2 regions of the Paenibacillus sp. sgz302191 genome follow, and region 1 is predicted to be linked to the other one. Evidence: riboswitches for the same ligand, from Rfam matches in the RefSeq annotation. Region 1 holds a riboswitch; the other holds the start of a gene.
What was found. Region 1 has a riboswitch for thiamine pyrophosphate ahead of AC3G2T_RS00025 (thiamine phosphate synthase). Riboswitches for the same ligand answer to the same signal wherever they lie in the genome.
Positions count from the first base shown of each region.

Region 2: another riboswitch for thiamine pyrophosphate. It lies ahead of AC3G2T_RS14240 (ECF transporter S component); the one in region 1 lies ahead of AC3G2T_RS00025 (thiamine phosphate synthase).

Region 1 covers NZ_JBYLHY010000001.1:2,676-14,472, forward strand. The annotation lists gene AC3G2T_RS00015 (stalk domain-containing protein) at 1-419, shown strand, start outside; gene AC3G2T_RS00020 (SDR family oxidoreductase) at 469-1,341, shown strand; TPP riboswitch at 1,461-1,559, shown strand; gene AC3G2T_RS00025 (thiamine phosphate synthase) at 1,661-2,284, shown strand; gene thiO (glycine oxidase ThiO) at 2,285-3,463, shown strand; gene thiS (sulfur carrier protein ThiS) at 3,447-3,650, shown strand; gene AC3G2T_RS00040 (thiazole synthase) at 3,656-4,423, shown strand; gene thiD (bifunctional hydroxymethylpyrimidine kinase/phosphomethylpyrimidine kinase) at 4,446-5,264, shown strand; gene thiE (thiamine phosphate synthase) at 5,261-5,929, shown strand; gene thiC (phosphomethylpyrimidine synthase ThiC) at 5,926-7,701, shown strand; gene AC3G2T_RS00060 (ArsR/SmtB family transcription factor) at 7,984-8,586, shown strand; gene AC3G2T_RS00065 (aminopeptidase) at 8,589-9,707, shown strand; gene thrS (threonine--tRNA ligase) at 10,729-11,797, opposite strand, start outside.
Region 2 covers NZ_JBYLHY010000008.1:181,968-193,764, reverse strand. The annotation lists gene thrC (threonine synthase) at 1-475, opposite strand, end outside; gene AC3G2T_RS14260 (RNA-guided endonuclease InsQ/TnpB family protein) at 636-1,748, opposite strand; partial or broken gene AC3G2T_RS14255 (IS607 family transposase) at 1,708-1,836, opposite strand; gene AC3G2T_RS14250 (energy-coupling factor transporter transmembrane component T family protein) at 2,045-2,839, opposite strand; gene AC3G2T_RS14245 (ABC transporter ATP-binding protein) at 2,830-4,317, opposite strand; gene AC3G2T_RS14240 (ECF transporter S component) at 4,323-4,919, opposite strand; TPP riboswitch at 5,023-5,132, opposite strand; gene AC3G2T_RS14235 (hypothetical protein) at 5,135-5,611, shown strand; gene AC3G2T_RS14230 (BtrH N-terminal domain-containing protein) at 5,745-6,764, opposite strand; gene AC3G2T_RS14225 (acyl carrier protein) at 6,768-7,034, opposite strand; gene AC3G2T_RS14220 (preATP grasp domain-containing protein) at 7,055-8,449, opposite strand; gene AC3G2T_RS14215 (type III PLP-dependent enzyme) at 8,466-9,782, opposite strand; gene AC3G2T_RS14210 (ABC transporter permease) at 9,797-10,609, opposite strand; gene AC3G2T_RS14205 (ABC transporter permease) at 10,616-11,419, opposite strand; gene AC3G2T_RS14200 (ABC transporter ATP-binding protein) at 11,416-11,797, opposite strand, start outside.

The DNA.
Region 1 (11,797 bases):
CGTTGGTTGACGGAAACGCCGAGGTCGCCGATCTCGACAAGACCGAGGCGAACAAAGCTTTGATCAGCCGGTTTTACGAGGATGTGTTCATGGGCAAAAATCCGGCGGCATTCCCGACCTACTACAACGGCGACAATTACATCCAGCATAACCCGATGTTTGGGGACGGGGTGTCGACAGTGATGAAGGCGTTCCAGGAAATGGCCAAGCAGGGGGGCGCTTCCGGTTCTTTTAAAGTGCGGAAGCTTATCGGAGAGGGCAATTTTGTTTTGGTTGTAAGCGAAGCAAGCTTTAGCGGATCGGATACTGCGGTCTATGACCTTTTCCGGTTGGATAACGGTAAAATCGCCGAGCATTGGGACATCATCGAGGCGATTCCGCCGAAGGATCAGTGGAAAAATACGAACGGAAAGTTTTAACGAACGGCTGACTATTTTCTAAATTTGAAGCGAAAGGAACGATGAGTTCATGTCTATTGTAATTACGGGTGCTACAGGTCAATTGGGGGGTCTTGTTGTTCATCATCTTTTGGATAAAAAAGTGCCGGCGAATCAAATCGTTGCGGTCGTCCGCAATGTGGAGAAAGCTTCTGCGCTTGCCGAACTCGGCGTTGAATTGCGTCAAGGAGACTATAACGACCGGGCTTCGCTCGAACAAGCCTTTGCCGGCGCCTCCAAGCTGCTTTTCATTCCGAGCCCTGACGCTCACGATGAAACGCTGCGCATGGCTCAGCACACGAATGTAGTCGAAGCGGCTAAAACAGCCAAGGTTGGTCATATTTTATACTACGGCTTCGCCTTTGGCGAACAATCCAACTTGGCTCTTGCTCCGACGCATGTGTCAACGGAAAAACTCATTCTCGCGGCAAATATCCCGTACACGTTCCTGCGCAATTCACTCTATACGGACGTGTTCGTTACCCCTCAATCGGTAGGCGCGGCGGTACAGTTCGGAGCATTGGTCACGAATGCGGGCGACGGAAGAGTCAATACGGCGACTCGGAACGATCTTGCCTTGGCCGGTGCCGTGGTCCTTTCGCAGGAAGGTCATGAGAACAAGTCCTATAACCTGACTGCAAGTGAAACGTGGAGCTTTGACGAGTTTGCGCAGGTGATTTCAGAGGTATCCGGCAAACAGGTTGTCTATCAATCGGTTTCATACGACGAGCAAAAGGCGATTCTGCTGCAAGGCGGGCTTCCGGAGCCTGTAGCCGCCTTGTTCGCGGGGATTTTCCAGGCGGTTGCCGAAGGCGAAACATCCAAAACGTCGGATGACCTGAAGAACCTGATCGGAACGCTGACTCCTCTTAAAGCAATTGTCAAGGAAATTTTGCAGGGCTAAAAGCAAGTCTCGCAATGGGCCGAGATTTTCCATAAAATCGACCGGATCTGAATGATCTATTTTCAATCTGCGCTCTTCGTGTTATGATGGATAGCGACTGAACAATTGAATCATTGAAAGCAAATCCCTAGGGGCGCCGTAAGGCTGAGACAGAGCGATCTGAACCCTTTGAACCTGAACTGGGTCATACCAGCGGAGGAAAGCGGACTTTCGAATAGATGCGGCATTTGATGTTTTTTTGGAGTGCGGCGCCAGCGATAACCACTTTTCTTCGGAAAAGTGGTTTTTTTGTTTGTATCGGAAAGGAGCCTATCAGCGGATGCCGGGTAATGAGCTTCATGTCATATCGACGGGAAAACAGAATTGGGCCGAGCTGGCTTCCATCGCATCGCGGATTTGGCCGTACGTGACGGCCATTCACATCAGGGAGAAAGACAAGACGGCTGAAGAAATTTTACAGGGGATTCGCCAAATCATGGCGGCTGGGGTGCCTTGCTCGCGGATGTACATGAACGGACATCCTTCCCTGGCGGCGGAAGCCCTGCTTGGCGGCATTCATCTGCCGGGCGATTCGCCGCCGCTTCCGTCGGTTCGGGCGACGAGCCCCGCGAACGTCGGCCGGGCCGGTTTTTCGGTGCACAGCGTCGAAGAAGCGCTGCAAAGAGAGCGGGAAGGGGCGGACTACGTCATGTACGGGCACATTTTCGCGACGAATTCCAAGCCGGGAGCCGCCCCGAGAGGGCTGGAGCAGCTGCGCGAAGTTGCGGTGCGCACGGCGGTCCCGGTCATCGCGATCGGCGGCATAACACCGCAGCGGGTGAAGCCGGCGCTGGCCGCCGGATCGGCCGGGGTGGCTGTGATGAGCGGCATTTTGGAAGCGGCCGATCCGCTGCGGGCTGTGCAGGCATACGCAAGCGAACTGAAGCGCGAGGAGGAGAGATAAATGAACATCACTGGCAAGTCTGATGTGATTATTGTCGGCGGCGGCGTGATCGGCTGTTCGATTGCTTACGAGCTGGCGAAACGGGGGCAGCGGGTGACGCTGCTGGAGAGAGGCAGGCTGGGTGCGGAAGCTTCCTCCGCCGCAGCGGGGATGCTCGGAGCGCAGTCCGAGATGGAGGATACCGGCCCGCTGTTTCAATGGTCCAGGCAGAGCCGCGGCATGTTCCCGCAGCTGGCGGAAGAACTGAAATCGATAACGGGCATCGATATCGGCCTGATCCGCGAGGGGCTACTGCACGTCGCACTGACGGAGGAGCAGCGCAGCGGGCTGCGGGCGCGGGCGCAGCTGCAAAAGGCCGCCGGCGAACGGGCCGAGTGGCTCAGCGCCGCCGATGCCGTCCGGCTGGAGCCGGAACTGAGCCCGGACACGCTCGGGGCGCTATATTTGCCGGACGACGGGCAGGTGGACGCGCCGCATCTCGCGCAAGCGTTGGCGCAAGCGGCTGCGGCGCTCGGCGCGAGGCTGCGGGAGTACGTCCAGACGCTCGGGCTGCTCGTCCACAAGGGCCGGGCGGCCGGCGTCATGACGAGCGACGGGCCGCTGCACGCCGATCTGGTCGTCGTCGCTGCGGGAACTTGGAGCGGACAGCTGCTCTCCGGCGTTGGCGTCCGGCTGCCAATGCATCCGGTAAAAGGCGAATGCTTTTCCGTCCTGACGCACAAGCCGCAGCTGGTCAAAACGCTGTTCTCGCACGGCTGCTACATCGTGCCCAAAGCGGGCGGCCGCTTGGTCGTCGGGGCGACCGTACTCCCAGGCAGCTACGACCGCAAAGTATCGCTCCACGGACTGAGCCTGCTGCTGGAGCGGGCGCAGCGCTTGATGCCCGGCATTGGCGAAGCCGAATGGGAGAAGGCGTGGGCGGGGCTGCGGCCGCAGACAGGGGATGGCCTGCCTTATATCGGCAAGGTGCCGGAATATGAGGGGCTTTTTATCGCAGCGGGACATTACCGGAACGGCATTTTGTTAAGTCCGTTAACCGGCAGGATCATGGCGGATATCGTTTTGGACGAGGAATCCGGGGACGTGGCCGGGTGCCGCGAGTGGCGGGATGCTTTTTGTCCGCGGGCCGCGCATCGGGAAAATAGAAAGGAGCTGAGCGCTATTGAAGCTGCACATTAACGGCCAGGCCGTGGAGGTGCCGGATACGGTAACGACGGTGAGCGGGCTGCTGGAGCATTTTGAATTAACCGGTAAAATGCTCGTCGTGGAGCTGAATCATGCGATCCTTCAAAAGCAGGATCACGACGGAGCCGAAATCGCCGAAGGCAGCAAAATCGAAATCGTTCATTTTGTCGGAGGGGGATAATGACAATGTTAAAAATAGGATCTTATGAATTCACATCGCGATTGCTGCTCGGAACGGGGAAATTTCCCGATTTTCATATTCAAAAACAGGCCGTCGACGTTAGCGGATCGCAGATTTTAACGTTTGCGGTGAGAAGGATGAACATTTTTGAGGCGAGTCAGCCGAACTTTTTGTCGATGCTCGATGTAGAGCAGTTCACGCTGCTGCCGAATACGGCCGGCGCCAAAACCGCGGAAGAAGCGGTTCGCATCGCCAGGCTGGCGAAAGCTTCCGGCCTTTGCGACATGATCAAGGTCGAAGTGATCGGAGACGAGCGGACGCTGCTGCCTGATCCGGTCGAAACGCTGAAAGCGTCGGAAATGCTGCTGGAAGAAGGCTTTATCGTGCTGCCGTACACTTCGGACGACGTGCTGCTGGCCAAACGGCTGCAGGAGTTAGGCGTGCATGCGATTATGCCGGGAGCCTCGCCGATCGGCACAGGGCTGGGCATCGTCAATCCGCTCAACCTGAGCTTCATTATTGAACAAGCGAAAGTGCCGGTCATCGTCGATGCGGGAATCGGCGCGCCTTCGGATGCGGCATTGGCGATGGAGATGGGAGCTGACGGAGTGCTGCTGAATACGGCGGTATCCGGCGCCAAAGACCCGGTAAAGATGGCGCTGGCGATGAAGCTTGCGATAGAAGCGGGACGCGCCGGTTTTGAAGCGGGGCGCATTCCCAAAAAACGTTACGCTTCGGCGAGCAGTCCGATCGAAGGGTTCAGCCGAGTGTGAAATATAAAGGAGGGAATTAACTATGTCCACCATTTATAAGGCGCTTACCATTGCAGGTTCCGACAGCGGAGGCGGGGCGGGCATTCAGGCCGACCTCAAGACGTTTCAGGAGCTGGGCGTATTCGGGATGTCGGCGATTACGGCTATAACCGCGCAAAACACGCTCGGTGTGCAGGGCGTATACCCGCTGCCCGTAGAAGCCGTGGAACGGCAGCTGTCGTCAATCGGCGATGATTTGCCGCCGGATGCGGTCAAGACGGGGATGCTGTTCAGCAGCGACATTATTCGTACGGCCGCAGCCGCGATACGGCGGTACGGCTGGAGCCGGGTCGTCGTGGACCCGGTCATGATCGCCAAGGGAGGAGCTTCCCTGCTGCAGCAGGAAGCGATCGATACCATGATCGACAGCCTGCTGCCGCTGGCGGCGGTCGTAACGCCCAACATCCCCGAAGCGGAGGCGCTGAGCGGGGTGAGCATCACCGATACGGCTTCGCGCAGAGAAGCCGCAAAGCGCATTCATCAGTACGGCTGCAGGAACGTGATGATCAAAGGCGGCCACGACGCGGAGGATGCGGATTACGCGACGGATCTGTTGTATGACGGCGAGGCGTTCACCGAGTTCACGGCGCCGCGCATCGCAACCCGGCACACGCACGGGACGGGCTGTACGTTCGCTTCAGCCGTTGCGGCCGGGTTGGCGCAGGGCTTTGAAGTGCCGGAAGCGGTCCGGCTGGCGAAGCAGTTCATTCAGGCGGCGATCGCCGAGCCGCTTCATATCGGAGGCGGGCACGGCCCGACGAACCATTGGGCTTACGGACGCCGGAAACGGGGTGGCGTATGAAATTAAGCGAAGACCGGCTGCGCGATGCGCTGCGGCTTTATTTGGTTATGGGCAGCGCGAACTGTGCGGGGGCTGACCCGCTTGAAGTGCTGGAAGCCGCCATTGACGGCGGCGTGACGATGTTCCAATACCGCGAGAAAGGCCCCGGCGCCCTGGAGGGCGCGGCCATGCTCGCGCTGGGCGCACAGCTGCGCGAGCTGTGCGCGCGCCGCGCCATCCCGTTCATCGTCAACGACGATGAACGGATGGCGGAAGAGCTGGAGGCCGACGGCATCCACGTCGGCCAGGAAGACGCCCCCGCCGCCGAGGTGCGGCGGCGGTTTCCGGGCAAGATTGTGGGCATCTCAGCCCACAATCTTGCCGAGGCGCAGTCGGCGCTGGCCGCAGGCGCCGACTATTTGGGCGTCGGGCCCATGTACGCCACGCGCACGAAGCTCGATGCGCGTGCGGTCATGGGGCCCGCAGAGCTGGTGCGGATGCGCGAGGGCGGCATCCGGCTGCCGCTTGTCGGCATCGGCGGGATCGATGCCGCAGGCGCCGCGGCCGTCTTCCGCGGAGGCGCGGACGGCGTCGCGGTCGTGAGCGCGATCACCCAGGCGCACTCGCCCAAGGAAGCGGCCGCAGAGCTGCTTGCGGCAATCAAAAACTGGAGGGATCGGCCATGACGGCAAACGGAACCAAAACTATTCAAATATCTGCTTTTCCGGGCAGCAGTAAAGTATACGTGCAGGGCTCAAGACCCGATATCCGGGTGCCGATGAGGGAAATCGCGCTCGGAGCTTCCACGAACATGTTCGGGGAAGCAGAGGCGAACGAGCCGGTCCGCGTCTACGATACGAGCGGTCCGTATACCGATGCCGAGCAGCAGATCGACATTCGCCGGGGGCTGCCGGCGGGTCGTCTGTCCTGGATCGAAGAGCGCAGAGACGTGGAAGCTTACATCGGCCGTGAGGTCAAGCCTGAAGACAACGGCCTTTCCGCGGAGAATGCGAAGGGAGCGGCGGAAGTGTTTCCGGGCCTGCACCGCAGGCCGCTGCGGGCCAAATCCGGCTGCAATGTGACCCAGATGCACTACGCCCGCAAAGGCATCATAACGCCGGAGATGGAGTACATCGCTATCCGCGAAAACGTCAAGCCGGAATTCGTCCGCGACGAAGTGGCCAGGGGCCGGGCGATCATTCCTTCCAATATCAATCATCCGGAGAGCGAGCCGATGATTATCGGGCGCAATTTTTTAGTGAAAATTAATGCTAACATCGGAAACTCTGCGGTCGCGTCCTCCATTGAAGAAGAAGTGGAGAAAATGACTTGGGCGACAAGGTGGGGCGCCGACACGATCATGGATTTGTCCACCGGCAAAAATATTCATACGACCCGCGAATGGATCATCCGCAACTCGCCGGTTCCCGTAGGCACGGTGCCGCTGTACCAGGCGCTGGAAAAAGTCAACGGCAAGGCCGAAGACCTGACGTGGGAAGTGTACCGCGACACGCTGATCGAGCAGGCGGAGCAGGGCGTCAGCTATTTTACGATCCACGCAGGGGTGCTGCTGCGCTACATTCCGATGACGGCAAAGCGCGTGACCGGGATCGTCTCGCGCGGCGGATCGATTATGGCCGCCTGGTGTCTGGCCCACCACAAGGAAAACTTCCTGTATACGCATTTCGAGGACATTTGCGAAATTATGAAAGCTTACGACGTCGCATTCTCGCTGGGCGACGGCCTGCGTCCCGGCTCGATCGCCGACGCGAACGACCAGGCGCAGTTTGCCGAGCTCGAAACGCTGGGCGAGCTGACGGAGATCGCCTGGAGGCATGACGTCCAGGTGATGATCGAAGGACCGGGGCACGTGCCGATGCACCAGATCAAAGAGAACATGGACCGCCAGCTTGAAGTGTGCAAGGAAGCGCCGTTCTACACGCTGGGGCCGCTGACGACGGACATCGCGCCGGGCTACGACCACATCACCTCCGCCATCGGGGCGGCGATGATCGGCTGGTTCGGCACCGCGATGCTGTGCTATGTGACGCCGAAAGAGCACCTCGGCTTGCCGAACAAGAACGATGTGCGCGAAGGCGTCATCGCGTACAAAATCGCCGCGCACGCCGCAGATCTGGCCAAAGGCCATCCGGGTGCGCAGGATCGCGACAACGCGCTGTCGAAGGCGCGCTTTGAATTTCGCTGGCGTGACCAGTTCGGCCTGTCGCTCGATCCCGAACGCGCGGCCGAGTACCACGACGAGACGCTCCCCGCCGAGGGCGCGAAGACCGCGCATTTTTGCTCTATGTGCGGCCCGAAATTTTGCAGCATGAAAATTACCCAGGATATTCGCTCGTACGCCCATGCCAGGGGCCTCGAAGAGGAGACGGCGCTGAGCAGCGGCATGGAGGAAAAAGCGCAGCAATTCCGCGAAGCCGGGAGCCGGATATACGGTTAGCCGCAGATCGCGGGCACGTTGTTTCAGCCGGTATGAAGGGCCGGATAATTGGCATAAGGAGAAGGGACGTTCGTGTCATGGATGACAGAAACGTCCCTTTTTGCTACCATAAAGAAAGAAACTTGGCTCCATGAATTTGGTGAAGCGCTTCCAAACTATTTTTGATTTATAGGCCTTTTCGTCGATTGACAATGCTTTTGCTGCGCATTATGATACGGTTAAAAAGATTTGACCGTTGTCTAATAAATGATTTTCAGAAGATAGAGAGGGGTCGAATCACACATGCTGCCGATTTATATTATTGAAGATCTTGAACAATTAAAAACAGTGAGCGATCCGCTGCGCGCGAAAGTGCTGCTGTTTTTGATCGAGAAAGCCTACACGGGGCAGCAGCTTGCCAAGCTGCTCGGGATGGCGCGCGCGAAGGTGCATTATCATTTGAACGAACTGGAGAAGCACGGTTTTATTTCCGTCGTCCGGACAGAGCTCAAAAACGGCATCGTGCAAAAGTTTTACCGCGCCGTCGCCCGGGGCTTTGTACCTAGTGAAGAGCTGCTTCCGTACGTCTCCGAAGTGGAGAACTACTACCGCGAAGCGACGCTTGGCGTCCTTGGCCGCGCAAGGCTGAGAGCGATCCAGGCGCCGGAGGAGGCGTTCCAGATTCCTTCGCCCGACCGCAAGCAATGGCCGCGAATGGCGACTCAGCTTGAGGTGAAGATGAGCAAGGAAAAGTTCGCCGCGTGGCTGAGCAAATTCCGTTCTATGATCTATGAGCTTGATCAGCATCAGGAAGAGAACGGCGAGTGGTTTTATTTGACGACGGTCGGTTTCCAGATCAACGAGCCGTCTTTTGAAATTGAGCCCCAAGAGGAAAAGGAGAAATAGAGATGCTGGATCCCAGACTAACAAGGCTTGCGGATGTGTTGGTGAATTATTCGGTTAAAGCGCAGCCCGGCGAAAACGTTTTGATTGAGGCTTACGGGATAGACGCCATATTTGTAAAAGAACTGGTGAAAAAGGTTCACGAAGCGGGCGCGCATCCTTATGTCAACCTGCGGGACCATACCGTGATGCGGCAGCTGATTATGGACAGCACGGAAGCGCAGATGGCGCAATGGGCGGAAGCGGACGCTTTTCAAATGAAGCAGATGCAGGGCTACATCGGGGTGCGCGGCGGCGCGAACATGTACGAAATGTCCGCTGGCATTCCGGCTGACCGGATGAAGCTGTACAACTCGATTTATTATCAGCGGGTGCATTTCGATATCCGGGTGAAGGATACGAGATGGGTCGTACTGCGCTATCCGACTCCTTCGATGGCACAGCTTGCCGGGATGAGTACGGAGGCGTTTGAGAACTTCTACTTCGACGTGTGCACGATGGACTACGGCAAAATGTCCAAGGCGATGGACGCGCTCAAAAATTTGATGGACCGCACGGACAAGGTTCGTCTCGTCGGCCCGGGTACGGATCTTACGTTCTCGATCAAAGGGATCGGCGCGGTCAAATGCGACGGCGGGCTGAACATCCCGGACGGCGAAGTGTATTCGGCGCCCGTGCGCGAGTCGGTGAACGGCGTGATCTCGTACAATACGCCGACCCCGCATGACGGCTTTACGTTCGAGAACATCCGCTTTGAGTTCGAGAACGGCAAAATCGTGAAGGCGACGTCGAACGATACCGTCCGCATCAACGAAGTTCTGGACATCGACGAGGGCGCGCGGTATGTCGGCGAATTCGCCATCGGCGTCAACCCGTACATCCAGCACCCTATGAAGGATACGCTGTTCGACGAGAAAATCGACGGCAGCTTCCACTTCACGCCGGGGAACTGCTATGACGATGCTTACAACGGCAACAAGTCCTCGCTGCATTGGGATATCGTGTGCATCCAACGCCCCGAATACGGCGGCGGCGAAATCTGGTTCGACGACGTGTTGATCCGCAAGGACGGCGTTTTCGTGCTGCCGGAGCTGCTGCAATTGAACCCCGAGAATTTGAAATAAGACAGCTGGCAGCCAGTAGTGCATGGCGTCTTAAAATAAACTCAAATGCGGTAAAGAGACTGTCCCAAAAGCGTTCGAATAGTACGGGAACAGCGCAAAAATCGAGCAAAAGGACCTCAAATTCCACTACCGGGTGGAGAGTGAGGTCCTTTCTTTAGGTCAAAGCAAAGTAGGACATAGAAAATCATCAATTGATTTTTGGAACAACCCTTTTCTGGGGCAGCTCCTTTTTGGGACAACCCCTTTTTGTCGTTTGGGGGACTAGGCTTCGAAGGACCTTAAAGGCCTTTGACAGCACGACCATTCGAAAGGCGGTCTGGGGCGGCTCGGAGTGGTTCGGAGTGGTTCGGGATGGCTCGGCAGCTTGTAAAACCTGCAAAAGTGCAGGCTTTTTGGACGGAACCGGCCCGTTTCAGGGTAAAGCCTGCAAAAGTGCAGGAATTTCCCGCCGATGATGGGTTTGAGGCCCCATTCGGCCGGAAAACCTGCACTTTTGCAGGCATTTTTCGAAGCATGCGCATTACGGCGCAAAAAGATGTATTTTTGCAGGCTTTTTGCACTCTGCGCATTGGCAGGGCTACCTGGCCCCAGCATAGGCCCAGCCGTCCCAACTGGTATGATGCCCAACAGGTCAAGCGGCTCCGGCGGGCCCAGCATGTATAGTTGGCCCAGGGGTTCCAGCGCTGACCGGTGTGCAAAGCTACACTAGCGGGCACGACGGGTACAGCAGGCGAAGCGGCTCCGGCAAGCCCAGTATTCACAGTGGCCCAGAGGTACTAATGCTGTCCAGCCGGCTCCCAGCATCCCCAGCCGTTCCGCGGCCAAACGTCCCCAGCCGCTGCCCAACTGGCCCAGTCAGCCTTAACGGTCCCAGCCAGCCCCAGCGGCCCCCAACCACCGCGCGCGAACCCGCGGGGGCGCGCAGCATGGCGGCGGTCGCCCCCCTACGCTCCTCGCCCCGGGCAAAAGGGCGTCTGCCCTTTTGCCCGACGTTCACGAGCGGCCCTCGGAGTATCCCGAATTATTTCCGCATGCGAATCTCTTCGATCATTAGCCCTACGATTTCATCGATGCTGCGGCTGCCAAGGTCGCCTTCGTTCCGTTTTCTTACGGAAACTTGGCCGGATTGCTTCTCGTTCTCGCCGACGACGAGCATATAAGGCACTTTTTCCAGCTGCGCCTGGCGGATTTTGTAGCCGAGCTTCTCGCTGCGGCCGTCGACCTCGATCCGAATACCCGCAGCCTGGAACTGTTCCTTGACATGGTTGGCATAGTCCCAATCATTCTCGGATACGGGCACCAGCTTGGCCTGAACCGGAGCCAGCCACAGCGGAAACGCCCCGGCAAAATGCTCCGTAATAATGCCCATGAACCGGTCGATGGAGCCGTACACGGCGCGGTGAATTACGACCGGGCGGTGCTTTTGGTTGTTGTCGCCGACGTATGTGAGATCGAATTTCTCCGGCATTTGGAAATCCAGCTGAATCGTGCCGCACTGCCAGCTCCGCTTGAGCGCGTCGAGAATGTGAAAATCGATTTTCGGCCCGTAGAAGGCCCCGTCGCCTTCATTGATGCGATAGGCGATGCCGCGGCGGTCCAGCACATTTTGCAGGGACTGCTCCGCCTGCGCCCACAGTTCCTCGGAGCCCATGGAGTCTTCGGGTTTTGTCGAAAGCTCGATTGTGTAATCGAAGCCGAACACTTGATACGCCTGATGGATGAGCGCGATGACCGCGCCGATTTCGTCTTCGATCTGGTCGGGGCGGACAAACAGATGGGCGTCATCCTGGCAAAAAGTGCGGACCCGCATCATGCCGTTCAGCGCCCCGGAAAATTCATGCCTGTGCACTTGACCGAATTCGGCCATGCGGATCGGCAGCTCCCGGTAGGAGCGCAGGCCGTTTTTGAAAATGAGCATATGTCCGGGGCAGTTCATCGGCTTCAGTGCGAACCGCGACTCATCGACGTCGGTGAAATACATGTTCTCTTTGTAGTGGTCCCAGTGACCGGATTGCTCCCACATCCGGTTGTTCATCATGAGCGGCGTGCGGACTTCATCGTAGCCGTGCTGCCTGAGCAGTTCGCGCGAA
Region 2 (11,797 bases), on a different contig from region 1:
GGATGCCTTCCTTGCCTCTGACTCCTTCGATAGCGGAAGCGCCCGTATCGCCGGAAGTCGCTCCAAGGATATGAATAATTTTGTTCTGCTTCTTGGACACGTAAGAGTACAGATTGCCCAGGAACTGCAGCGCAATATCTTTAAAAGCGAATGTCGGACCGTGGAACAGTTCCATCACATGCAGGTTGTCCGAAATTTTGCGGACAGGCGTCACTTCGGGATCGCGGAACGTCGAATAGCTTTGACGGATCAGCTCCTTCAGATCTTCCTGCGGAATTTCGTTATTGGTAAAGTACGAAAAAATCTCATAGGCCAGTTCCTGGTAGGACAACTGCTCCATTTGCTTCAGCTTGTCCTGCGGGATTTGCGGGATTTCGCTCGGGATCAATAGCCCTCCGTCGTCCGCCAATCCCATCAATACCGTATCGATGAACCCGATTTTATCAACTTTGCCTCGCGTACTTTTAAACTCCATAGTCATCCGTTGCCAAGAACTTATAAAAGTCTATAAATCCTTGTTTGCTTCCTGCTTCAACGTGTCCGCTTTTGCCAGAGCTACTCGCGTTTGATATAACACTCCACAGGCGTAAATTCGGATGCAACGAATCCTACATATTGACGATGACGTTTACGTGTCAGCCCGCCAATTTAGATAGATTGATCGCCGCATTCAAGTCACGATCCATCATTAATCCGCAAGTGCATTCGTAGATGCGGTCAGATAGTTTCAGATTCTGCTTAACCTGACTACAACATGAACACAATCTTGATGATGGGAACCATTTATCAGCTTGCAAAAATTTCGCGCCGATCTTCTCGCACTTGTATTTCATCTGCCGCACAAACTCATGCAGCTTCTGTCCGGCTATCGCCTTGCTCAAGTGGCGGTTCTTCATCATTCCGCTCACATTCAAATTTTCCATCACTACAGCGCTCGGCTTGGTTTTCGCTATTGCGCTTGTCGCTTGATGAATGTGGTTGGTACGGATATTCGTTAGTTTCCGATGAAGCAAACGCATTGACTTTTCGACTTTTACAAGATTGCATGTCTTGACAAAACGATTCCCCTCCTTGTTCATCTCGTATTTACGGGAAGCCTTGCGCTGCAACCGACGCAAGCGTTTCTCCGTCTTTCTTACGGCAGCAGACTTATTGATGTTCTTAAACACCATCCCATTACTGCATACCGCCAACTCTTTTATCCCTACATCAATACCTATGGCTTCGCCCGATCGTTCCAGCTTCTCCTGCTCCTGTTCAATGCCCACAGAGACATACCAATACTTCCCGTCAAACGATACGCGCGGATTACTATACTTCACACCAACGGGAAGTTGTTCGGATGTTGCTACCCAGCCGATCTTCTCAAGTAACGCTTGACCGTTTCCGACCTTCAACTTCTCCGTATCCTGATAAAATGCAGGTTTGGAACGCTTTTTGCTCTTGAACTTCGGCTTCCCCGCATGTCCCTTGAACATGTTCCTGAATGCTTCACAAACGTCTTTGACAGCTTGTTTCGCCACGTTGTTGGACACTTCGTATAGCCACGCATATTCTTCTGTCTGTTTGAGCTTCGTCAGTTCTTTCCGCAAGTCTCCGTCAGGAATGAACTTCCCGCCGTTCTGGTAATTTTCTTCCTGTCGGGCAAGCGCCCAATTGTACACCCACCGAGCCGTTCCAGCCGAACGCCACAACTGTTGTTCCTGTTCAGGAGTTGGCCGAATTCTGACCTTTTTCGCCAAAATCATCTTCCATCAACTCCTTGAGCAGTTTCCTGGCTTTATTCGCCCGCTTTCCTTTCAATCGACAACTGAATACTATAACGATCTGTTGTAGTTGATGCCGCTGCCAATATCCAAAATGATCTTTTATCCCAATATAACATTATAACAAATATTATAGAGATTATAATAGTTTAAATGGGATTTACATGAATGTTTTCGAACCCCCTCATAAACTTATTGATCCTATTATAACAGAAAATCAATTCTTCTCCGCAAAAGCAAAAAAGCCGGTTCGGCGAAAACCGGCCGGCAGGGGAATGCTAACGCACATCGTTTATTGCCGCAAACGGCCACACGGTGCCCAGCACATAAGACAGGGCAAGCAGCAGCGCTATGCACAGCAAATACAATCCGTCAAAAGCCGAATAGCCTATCGTGTAGTAATACGTCCGCAGCTTGCCGACCGAGAAGCGTTTCGCTTCCATGGCGACGGCTGTCCGGTGAGCGCGGCGGATGCTTTGGGCGAGCAGCGGAATCGAATACATGCGCAGCGTCGCATACCAGCCGGTAAGCGGATTCCGCCGTTTGCGGCCGCGAATTTTGAGCGCGTAACGTAGCGTCTGGAACTCTTCGATCAGCGTCGGAATCATCCGCAGGGCGGCCAGGAAGCTGTACGCGTACTTGGGAGGCACTTTCCACTGCTGCATAAGCGAATAAAACAGGGCGACAGGCCGCGTCGTCAGACTGAACAGCAGCCCGACCGAAGCTATCTGCAGCGCCCGAAGGCCAAGATGAACGCCCCTGTAAAAGCTCTCTTCGGTGATGTGGATAATCCCGTACCGGAACCAGGTCGTGCTTCCGCTGCCGAACATCGTCATCCCTGACGCCGACGAAATGAATATGAGCGCGAAGGGAGAAATATACAGCATCAGCCGCCTCATGGGATGGCCCGTGAACAGCAGCAGCGGGAGAATCGTTCCCAACGTCAAATAGATCATAACATTGACATTATGAGTTAGCACCACCACCGCAAATAAGGCGATGGAGGCGATCAGCTTGATGCCCGGGTTTACCCGGTGCAGCCATGTTTCGCGATATGTGAACGTCAGTTGCACAGGACGGCCCCTCCTTCCGCGGCGGCGGCGAATGCCGCGAGGAACTGCTGCGGCGATTGGTCCGTCACGCGGCCTTCCGCAACGTGCCATACCCGGCTCGCGCAGCGGCGTATGATTTCATGGTCGTGCGTCACCATGACGATCGCAGTTCCCGTGCTGCGCAGCTGTTCCAGCATCCCGAGCATGCGGAACGTATTGCGCGCGTCCAATCCGAACGTCGGCTCGTCCAGCAGCACAATGCGCTGCCCCCGCACGAGAGCCGACGCCACGCTCAGCCTGCGCTTCTGCCCCATGGAAAGCTGGAACGGATGCCTGCCGCGAAGCCCCAGCAGGTCATACTGCTGCAGCAGCTTTTCCGTCAGACTTGGGGGCGCGTCCTCCAAGGAATAAGCGATTTCGTCCTCCACGGAGCCCGTCACGAACTGAAACTCGGGATTCTGGAACACGAAAGCCGCTTTGGCCGCGGCGTCCTCCACTTTCTTGCCCGTGACCCCTGCGATCGAACAAAGCCCTTTGGTCCGGATCAGGCGCATGATGGCCAGGAGCAGCGAGCTTTTGCCCGCTCCGTTGTGCCCGGCGACGGCGATCCATTCCGCGGCACGGACGGATAAGCGATCCACATGGATCTTGATTTCTCCGCCGCGGATACCCTGAAAATCCTTCATCTCCATGAGAACTTCCCCGTCATGCGGCTTGACCTGCGGCGGCCCCTCGTCCCATGCGGTCTCCGCACGGCCCGCAGCATAGTCGTCCCACACTCCCGGGTACCAGATCCCGAACTCCCGGAGCTTCGGTTTGTACTCCGCAAACACCGCCTCCGGCTTGCCGTCGGCCAGCACCTCGCCGTCTGGGGAAAGCACAATGATGCGGTCGATCAGATCGAGAATGCCGCCGATTTTGTGCTCCACGATCAGGAGCGTTTTTCCCGGGCTTGCGGCCCGGATCGTCTCCCACACCTGGCGCGTGCCCTCCTCGTCCAGTAAAGCGGTCGGCTCATCCAGGAACAGCACCTCCGGCTCCAGCGCCAGCACGCTGGCGATTGCGAGCCGCTGCTTCATGCCCTGCGAAAGCTGTTGAATTGGCGTATGAATATCGTCCAGATGAAGGCCTACCTTTTCGAGATAGCGGCGGATCAGCGCAGGCATTTGTTCCCGCGGAACCTGCATATTTTCCAGCACGAAAGCAATCTCTTCATCGACGTACGGCATGCAAAACTGGGTGTCCGGATCTTGGAAAACGTATCCCCAGCGCTCGGGGACCCGGAGCTCCTCCGCTTTCATCGGAATCTCGACGATGCTTGGAACCATCCCGCTCAGCACCTGCAGCAGGGTGGACTTTCCGCAGCCGCTCGGACCGAGCAGCAGCACTTTTTCTCCGGGGCGGAATGAAAAGGAAACCCCCTTGAATAAAAGGGGGGCATCGTCTCCGGGATATTTCAAACGTAGGTCGGTAACGCCGACTGCTGCATTTTGGATCATAAGCTTTACCTCAATTGGTCGTAATCTTTTTGGGACGCCGGACGGATGGCGTTGAGAACGCCCGTGCGCTCGATAGCCGCCGCCAAATAATAGGAGAAGAAGCCGGAGATCAGGATGCTGCCGAGCAGACGGAAGCCGATGAACAGGCAGTAGTTCCAGAAAGTCAGAGACTCGATGTAGCCGTAATAGGCGTCTACGATCAAGGACAGCAGCGCCGATCCGATCGAAGCCAGCACGACCACGCCTACGTTCGCCTTCCGGTACAGGACGATAGCAAACACGATTTCGGCTCCGAGACCTTGAAGCAGCCCGTATACCAGCGTGGAAATCCCCCATTCGCCGCCGAAGAACGTTTCAATCGTAGCGGCAGCAACCTCGGCGAGAATCGCAACGCCCGGCTTGCGGATGATCAGGAACGCGAACGTGGCGGCAATAAACCACATCCCGTAGCTGAGCTGCTCCGCCTGAAGCCCTATGGGTTTGAGAATATCGTAAATAGGGCCCCAAATTCTGTAAATAACGCCAAATACCGCCGCAATGACGATGGTCACCAGGATATCGGTCAATTTTAAAGCTTTGGATGAAGACTGTGCATTCGCCATCTTGCCATCAACTCCCTTTTCAATCTTAATATGCATAAAATGAATGTCCGGCAAACACGAAAAAGCCCACCGGGCATGCGGCAGGCATAAGTTCAGTGCAACTTTGAAGAAGCACACCATTCACTACGCTGGCATTACCCAGATCAGTTTGACGGTCAGCGGCATAAGGCCGCTATCTCAGCCTGACTTCATCAAGCACCCGTGTAGCTATTCATTTGGCTATACTTTATACGAAAAACACATTTTTCGCAAGGCTTTTTTTTGCAGATTTGCCGCAGCATTTTTTTTACAGCTTCGTTTTTATCGGACGGGCAGATTTACAAAGACCTACCGGAATGATTCACAAAAGATATGAATCCCCCGCTGACAGCGCCAAAAATCCGAACAGGGTTATCTTGATCCTGCACGCATCACTCCAAGCGCAGATCGTGGAGCTGCGCAACTGGGCAGGAAGCAACCGGGCAGAAAGCAGATTGGTACAGAGAAAACCTGCGAAAATGCAGGTTTTTTCTGTAATAATCGTTTATTTTGGCGAAAAACCTGCAAAAGTGCAGGAATTTTCGCTGAAAGTGACTCGGGAGCCCATGTGTTCGGTGAAAAGCCTGCACTTTTGCAGGAATTGTTCGCGGCCAGCGATTACGGATGCAAATTCATGTATTTTTGCAGGTTTTCTTCGTGCAGCAGGCAGATGATGATAGCGATCGCCTCTGACGCGAGGCTTTTTGGACAACCTGAAGACCGCCAAGCGAACTTGGCGGTCCTCTTCTCATATCGGCCAACCGCTGTCACGCAGCGCAGCGCCACGCTCCGGGAGCTGCCCGCGTATCAGCCAATGGCCTGCAGATGGCCGGCGTACTCCTGCAGGAGCCCGGTCTCGCGGTCCATTAATTCCTTGGTCTGCTCCAGAAACAGGGGCCAGCCCTCCTTTCTTCGCTGCAGTCCAAGTTTATAGAGCTGCCAGAGGCGCTTTTTCCACAAGGTCTCCTCCTCTTCGAGCAGTGCCGGCCAATCCTTGTCTGACGCCGCAAATTCGCGGGGATACTGCTCGGCAAACTGCCTCGTGTATAGAAGCTGATGGAGGATGCCGCCGATTCTCAAGCAGTAGTAAACTTCCTGGCAGCGTTCCGTAAAGGAGCTATCATCTGCGGGCATGCTCTGCTGCAAATCGTCGAAAAGGGCCATGTAAGCCGAATGTCCGTGTTCGACGCCGGCTTTGAGCGCTTTTCCGGAAATAAACCGGCGGATTCGTTCAGCCGCGAGCCCGGTCACGCTCTCCTTCCGTGAAGCATCGGTGGTGTGCAACCCGTCCATGAAGGCCGCACCATACACGCCTTGCAGCAGCTTTTGAAGAGGAGTCGGTCCGTTATAGGTGAGCACTGTCCCTCCGTCATCTAACAGAAAGGAATCGCCGACATAGGCCACGTCGTTATTTTCATCCAGTCCGTAGAGAATAATTACGTGCTGCCGGCCCGGATTTTCCAGGTATACCTTGTGAAAGCCGAGGCAGCTGCTGTTTACGAACAGCAGCGCCAAGTGGCCGGAGAGCAGCGTTTGCCGCAGATCGCGCAGCAGCTCCCTTTTCTCCTCTTCCCCGTCTATCCGAAAGTCATAGCGCAAACGCGCAGGGCCGTGCAAAGCGAACTGCTGCAGCATAGCCTCGCCTGAACGGCCGACCCAGAAGGGCCTGTGCGCCGGGTCATATTCTACGTTCATCCCGTCGCACATGAAATAGAGCTCAGCCTCGGAAATCGAATAACCGTAGTTCGAAGCAAGCACGTTCCGGATGCTGCCGAACAAGCAGTGCGTGCCCGGTTGAATATGGACTTGAAGCATCGCGGAGGACATCTGCTATCCCTCCCCCAATGAAGACTTGCGTCTTTCAACCAACTGCTTCAGTCTCTCTAGGGTACATATGTTTTCGAAGGTCAGCTCCTCTTCCGGGATGACAATCTGAAACCGATCTTCCAAAGCGACGACTAATTCGATTGCCATGATAGAGCCCAGATTGTAATTCCGCAGATCGGTCTTCTCATGAATGGCCGACATCGTCTCTGCGTCGATTCCTAAAACAGAGGCCACCACCTCGGTTAGCTCCTTGCTCTCTACAACGATCACTCCACTCACCCTTTCTGTTTTCATTGTGTATGCGCAAAAGCGGCTCCGCCCGCCGGGCTCCCGGGAAGCGTTTGGGCATATAACCGGCGCAAGGTCTGCTCCAGCCGATTCTCCAACTGCTCCGCCGTCTCCCATTCATCGGCTATGATCAGCGCAAAAACGCGGCCCATATAGCGCTGCTCGCCGGACAGGCTGATCGAAGGGAGGGTTCCCGAAGTGTACACGAATATGCCTTCCCCTCCCTGTTCGTACAGCAATCCGTCCTGCGCCAGTATTTGCCGCAGAGCGGTATAATCGACTGCATGATCGGTGACCAGCCGGAAATAGCGCGAGTACAGCTTTTTTCCGGCAAATATACGCTGCACGAACGACAAGTACGTTGATAATGTGAAGCGCCCGTTAATTTCAATGATCGGAATAATGACGTCATCGCGTGTAATAATCGCATCGACACCGGCCACTCCGCTGTAACCGATCCCGTGCAAGTAGGCCCCGATACGTACTCCGTAGTCTTGAAGCCGCTGCATCGCAGCAGGCTCCAGCCGAGGCGGCGTTAGGGAACCTATGTACACGGTGCCGTTAAGCATTTGCTGCTTGATCGAGAACACATCCACCGAACCGTCGGTGTTAACGAACAGTTGAATGTTCACATCCGCCCGCTTGTCCAGCCACTGTTCGATGATCCACGGATGCTCGGGGTGGCCGGAACGGCCCGCGATTCTGGAAAGCCGGTTGCAGAGCGCATGGAACCGCTCATCGCTGTCGATCAGGTACAATCCTTTGCCTGATGCCGAGTAAGGCTCCTTTACGATCACCTGCGAACACGTCTGTTTCAATGCCTGATACTGCGTCCGCAACTCCTCTACGGTGCCGCAGATTGCGCCTTGGCAAACCGGAAATCCAAGCTCTTCGGCCATTTGCCGATTGAAGATTTTGTCATTGACCCTCGCCCCCAAAGCGGAAGAGGGACCTGCCAGCGTCAAACCGCTTCGCTGTGCAATCTCTTCTTCCAGCATTGTCACTGCGTAGGGGACAAAATATACTTCTTCGCTTTCGTCACGCAGCTCTTCCAGCTTTCGCAGCAGTTGCTCGTCCTTGAGCACCAGCATAGAAATCGGTGTTTCCGCATCGGTTTGGCCAGGAATCCAAATTCGCGGAATGTCAAAACCGCGCCCCGCAAGGTCCGATAAAAAAGCGGCGTCCGGCTGCTCGCGCAAGATCAGCACATCCTGCCGGCGGCAAAGAAGCAAGTTCATCTCCTCGATACGCCCGACAACGCGGTTCTCTTCACGATCGACGATCCCTTTGCTCTGACGGTGCCAGAACTGCTCGGCTCCGATGTTGCATAGCCAGACAATCGTCCCCCGATCGCGTTCCGCAGTCAGCCACGGAAGTAAAGAAAAAGACTCCTGCATACCCTCGCCTCCTCTCTCAAAATAGACCGGACTGCCCGCGCAGCGCGTCCTCAAAACGCCCCCGCTCGCGCAGCGGGTAACAATTGCCGCCGTCTACGAGCACTTCGGCCGGCAGAGGATGGCTAAGAAACATGGCCGGACTGTGCGTAAGCCCGTAGGCGCCCGATTTTTCGATAATAACAATTTGACCGGCTTCCGCCTCCGGCAGCTGCACTTTTTGCCCTAAAATATCCGTCGCCGTACATAACGGCCCCGTTACATAGACTTCCTCCGTCCGCGCTTCCTTGCCAAGCACCCGCATCGGGAAATTGTTGCGGATGTACCGCCCCAAAAAAGCCGACGACGCATGCTGGTTAGAGCCGCCGTCGCAGACCAGATACGTGCTGCCCTTGGAGGACTTCCGGTACAGCACCTTAACGGCGAACACGCCGCTGTCGGCCAGCAGGAACCTTCCGCTCTCGATAGCTACCCGGGTACCCGCCAACCGCTCCTTGTACCGCTGCCATACATCGGCAATTCCCTGCTTCAGCAGCGGCAAATCGATGTCCTGTTCGGGAGGAAAATACGGCACGCCGAACCCGCCGCCCATATCCAGGAAGGCAAGTCTCAGGCCGTACTGTTCCATATAACGCAGTCCTAGTTTAATCGTCTCCTCGAACTGCCGAATGATGGCGGCTTCCTGCAAAATTTGCGTACCCACGTAGACGTGGAAACCGATCAACCGCACATGGTCGGCCTGCAAAGCAGCTTCTATCGCTTCGGGTACGAGCCGCTCATCGATCCCGAACTGGGAAGAAACGCCCGTCATGCGGATGCTGGCCGATTGCCCTTGCCCTTGCGTATCCGGATTGATCCTGATCGCGATGTCGGCGATAACTCCATTTCTTTGCGCTATGCTTTGAATCATCGCAATCTCTTCGATACTCTCTACATTTACGCTGTACAACCCCGTAGCTATTGCATACTCCAGCTCCTCTACCGTCTTGCCGGGACTCGTGAAGATGATTTCCTCGGGCGGATAGCCCGCAGCGAGCGCCAAGGCAAGCTCCCCGCCGGAAGCGATTTCGACATGGCAGCCGATCTTGCGCAGCAATTGGGCAATTCCGATGAGCGGATTGCTTTTCAAAGAATAAAACAGATCCACTTCTTTCGGAAAACAAGATCGCAAATCTTCCGCATTACGCCGAATCGAGTCGGCATCATATATGTAAAGCGGGGTTCCGTACGTTTGAATGACACTCTGCAATCGATCGTCGTCAAGCCGTCTTTGCTCCACAATCGTCGATACGTCGCCGCTCCCGGCATTATGGTTTTCCATTCCCGTAGGACTCATCTTAGTCGCTCCCTTCAGCTGCTAGCGCTGGTGTAATTTCGTATTGCGATTTTCCAAATTGCCCTTGTAATCAGCATAAACAGCAACGGAGCCAGCAGCCCCCACAAGAATTGAACCGGACTCATGCGATCCAGCACAAAGAGAGGCGACCAGTTCGAAATCAGAAACACCGGAATCAAAAATGTTCCGGCGCCCTGCACGGTTTTCCCATAGATCCCCATAGGCATTTGATTAAAATCGAACAAAGCGTTCGAAACCTCATTGATCCCGCCCGTTCTCACTGTCCAGAATGCGGCTAACTGCGGCAGCAAAAATACAGCATAGGTCACAACGACCCCGATCAGAAGGAATCCGATAAAACCGATCAAATTCATCGGCGTCAGCGGGACGTTCGAACGGTTCCATCCGTAGACCACCATCGCGATTCCCCCGATCAGATTGGGGATCGAGAACCCGATATCAATCGAGCGCATCGTTGACATGAACTGCAGCGATATCGGCTTGGTCATCATCACATCCAGCGTTCCCGTCCGAATATGTTCCGGAAGCTGTACAAAATTCGTATAAAACAGCGTGGAATACACGCCCGCCATAATCGTATACGTACCGATAAACAAAACGATTTCGTCAGGCGACAGGCCGTTGATCTGCACGCCGATCCGGTATATGACGTACACATAAGATAATTTGACAGCCAAAAAGCCTAACTCAATCATGATCCCGAATATAAAATTAAGCCGGTACTCCATCATGGAACTGATACTGTTTCTGGCAAACACCCCGTAGATAAGCAGGTATCTTTTGCATTCCTTGAGCATCTTCCGCATCTTTCGCTACCCCCCGGCCGATTCATACTTCTTCATCCCGCTGCGCCACAACAGCATCGAAACGGCCGCCAACACCGCGATCCAGAGAAGCTGGAAGCCCAGACCGCTTACCATCTGCTCAAACGGGATTTTGCCCAGCAGCACGCTTACCGGAAAATAGACAATGTACTTGAAAGGAAGCCAATTCAGCACTACCTGGGCCGTATCGCCGAACATATCGAGGGGAAACACCCCTCCGCTGGCTATATTGGCCAGCAAACTGAATGTCAGGAAGATTCCCCATACCTCAAGCAGCCAAAAAGAGATCATACTTAAACAGTAATAAATAAAAAAGTTCATAAAAACGGACAAAACGAGCGCCGCCAGACAAACCATAATGCGATCCGTTCGCAGCGGAATCACATCCCGCATCACCGCAACGATGATTGCAGCGACAACTGCGATGACGGCCAAATGCATCATCTTTTCGCCTAAAAAAGTACAAAGGCGAAACGCCGCGTAACGGATCGGCTGAACGACGAATTTACTAAGCTGCCCGTTCTTCACATCGGTGGCGATTTCGTATTCAAAGCCGGTAGCCACCATCTTCGAAAACAACGCCGCCATGATGGCATAGGCGATAATTTGCCCTTCCGAATAACCGTACACGTCGGACCCTTTATGGCTGTTAAACACAGCGTTCCACAAAAAAATCTGGATCACGATCGGGAAGAGGCAGCTCAGCAGGCTGAGCGCGAAGTTGATGCGGTACTGCATCGCATTCTGCAAGCCCATGGCGAACGTCTTGGCATACTTTTTCCATCTTCTCATGGTTCGACATCGCCTTTTTGATAAAGCAGGGCAATACCTTCCTCGATCGAAACGTCCTCTACCGTAAAATCAATAACCGGCAAACTCCGCAGCACCGCAATCGAGATTTCCGTCAATTCCTGCTTGTCCACCTCCAGCACCGCTTCAAGTCCGGTGCATTCCCTGACTTTCCCGTAAGTCCGAAGATCTGCGGCATCGACGGCGCCCGACAGCTTGAGCTTCATGATTTTCGTCTGATCCATCAGCCGGTTCACCTTCGCGAGATCGCCGTCATAGGCTACGCGTCCCTGATTGATGATAATCGTCCGCTTGCACAAATCCTCGATATCGTTCATGTAGTGGCTGGTCAAAATCACGGTCGTTCTCCGCAGTTGGTTG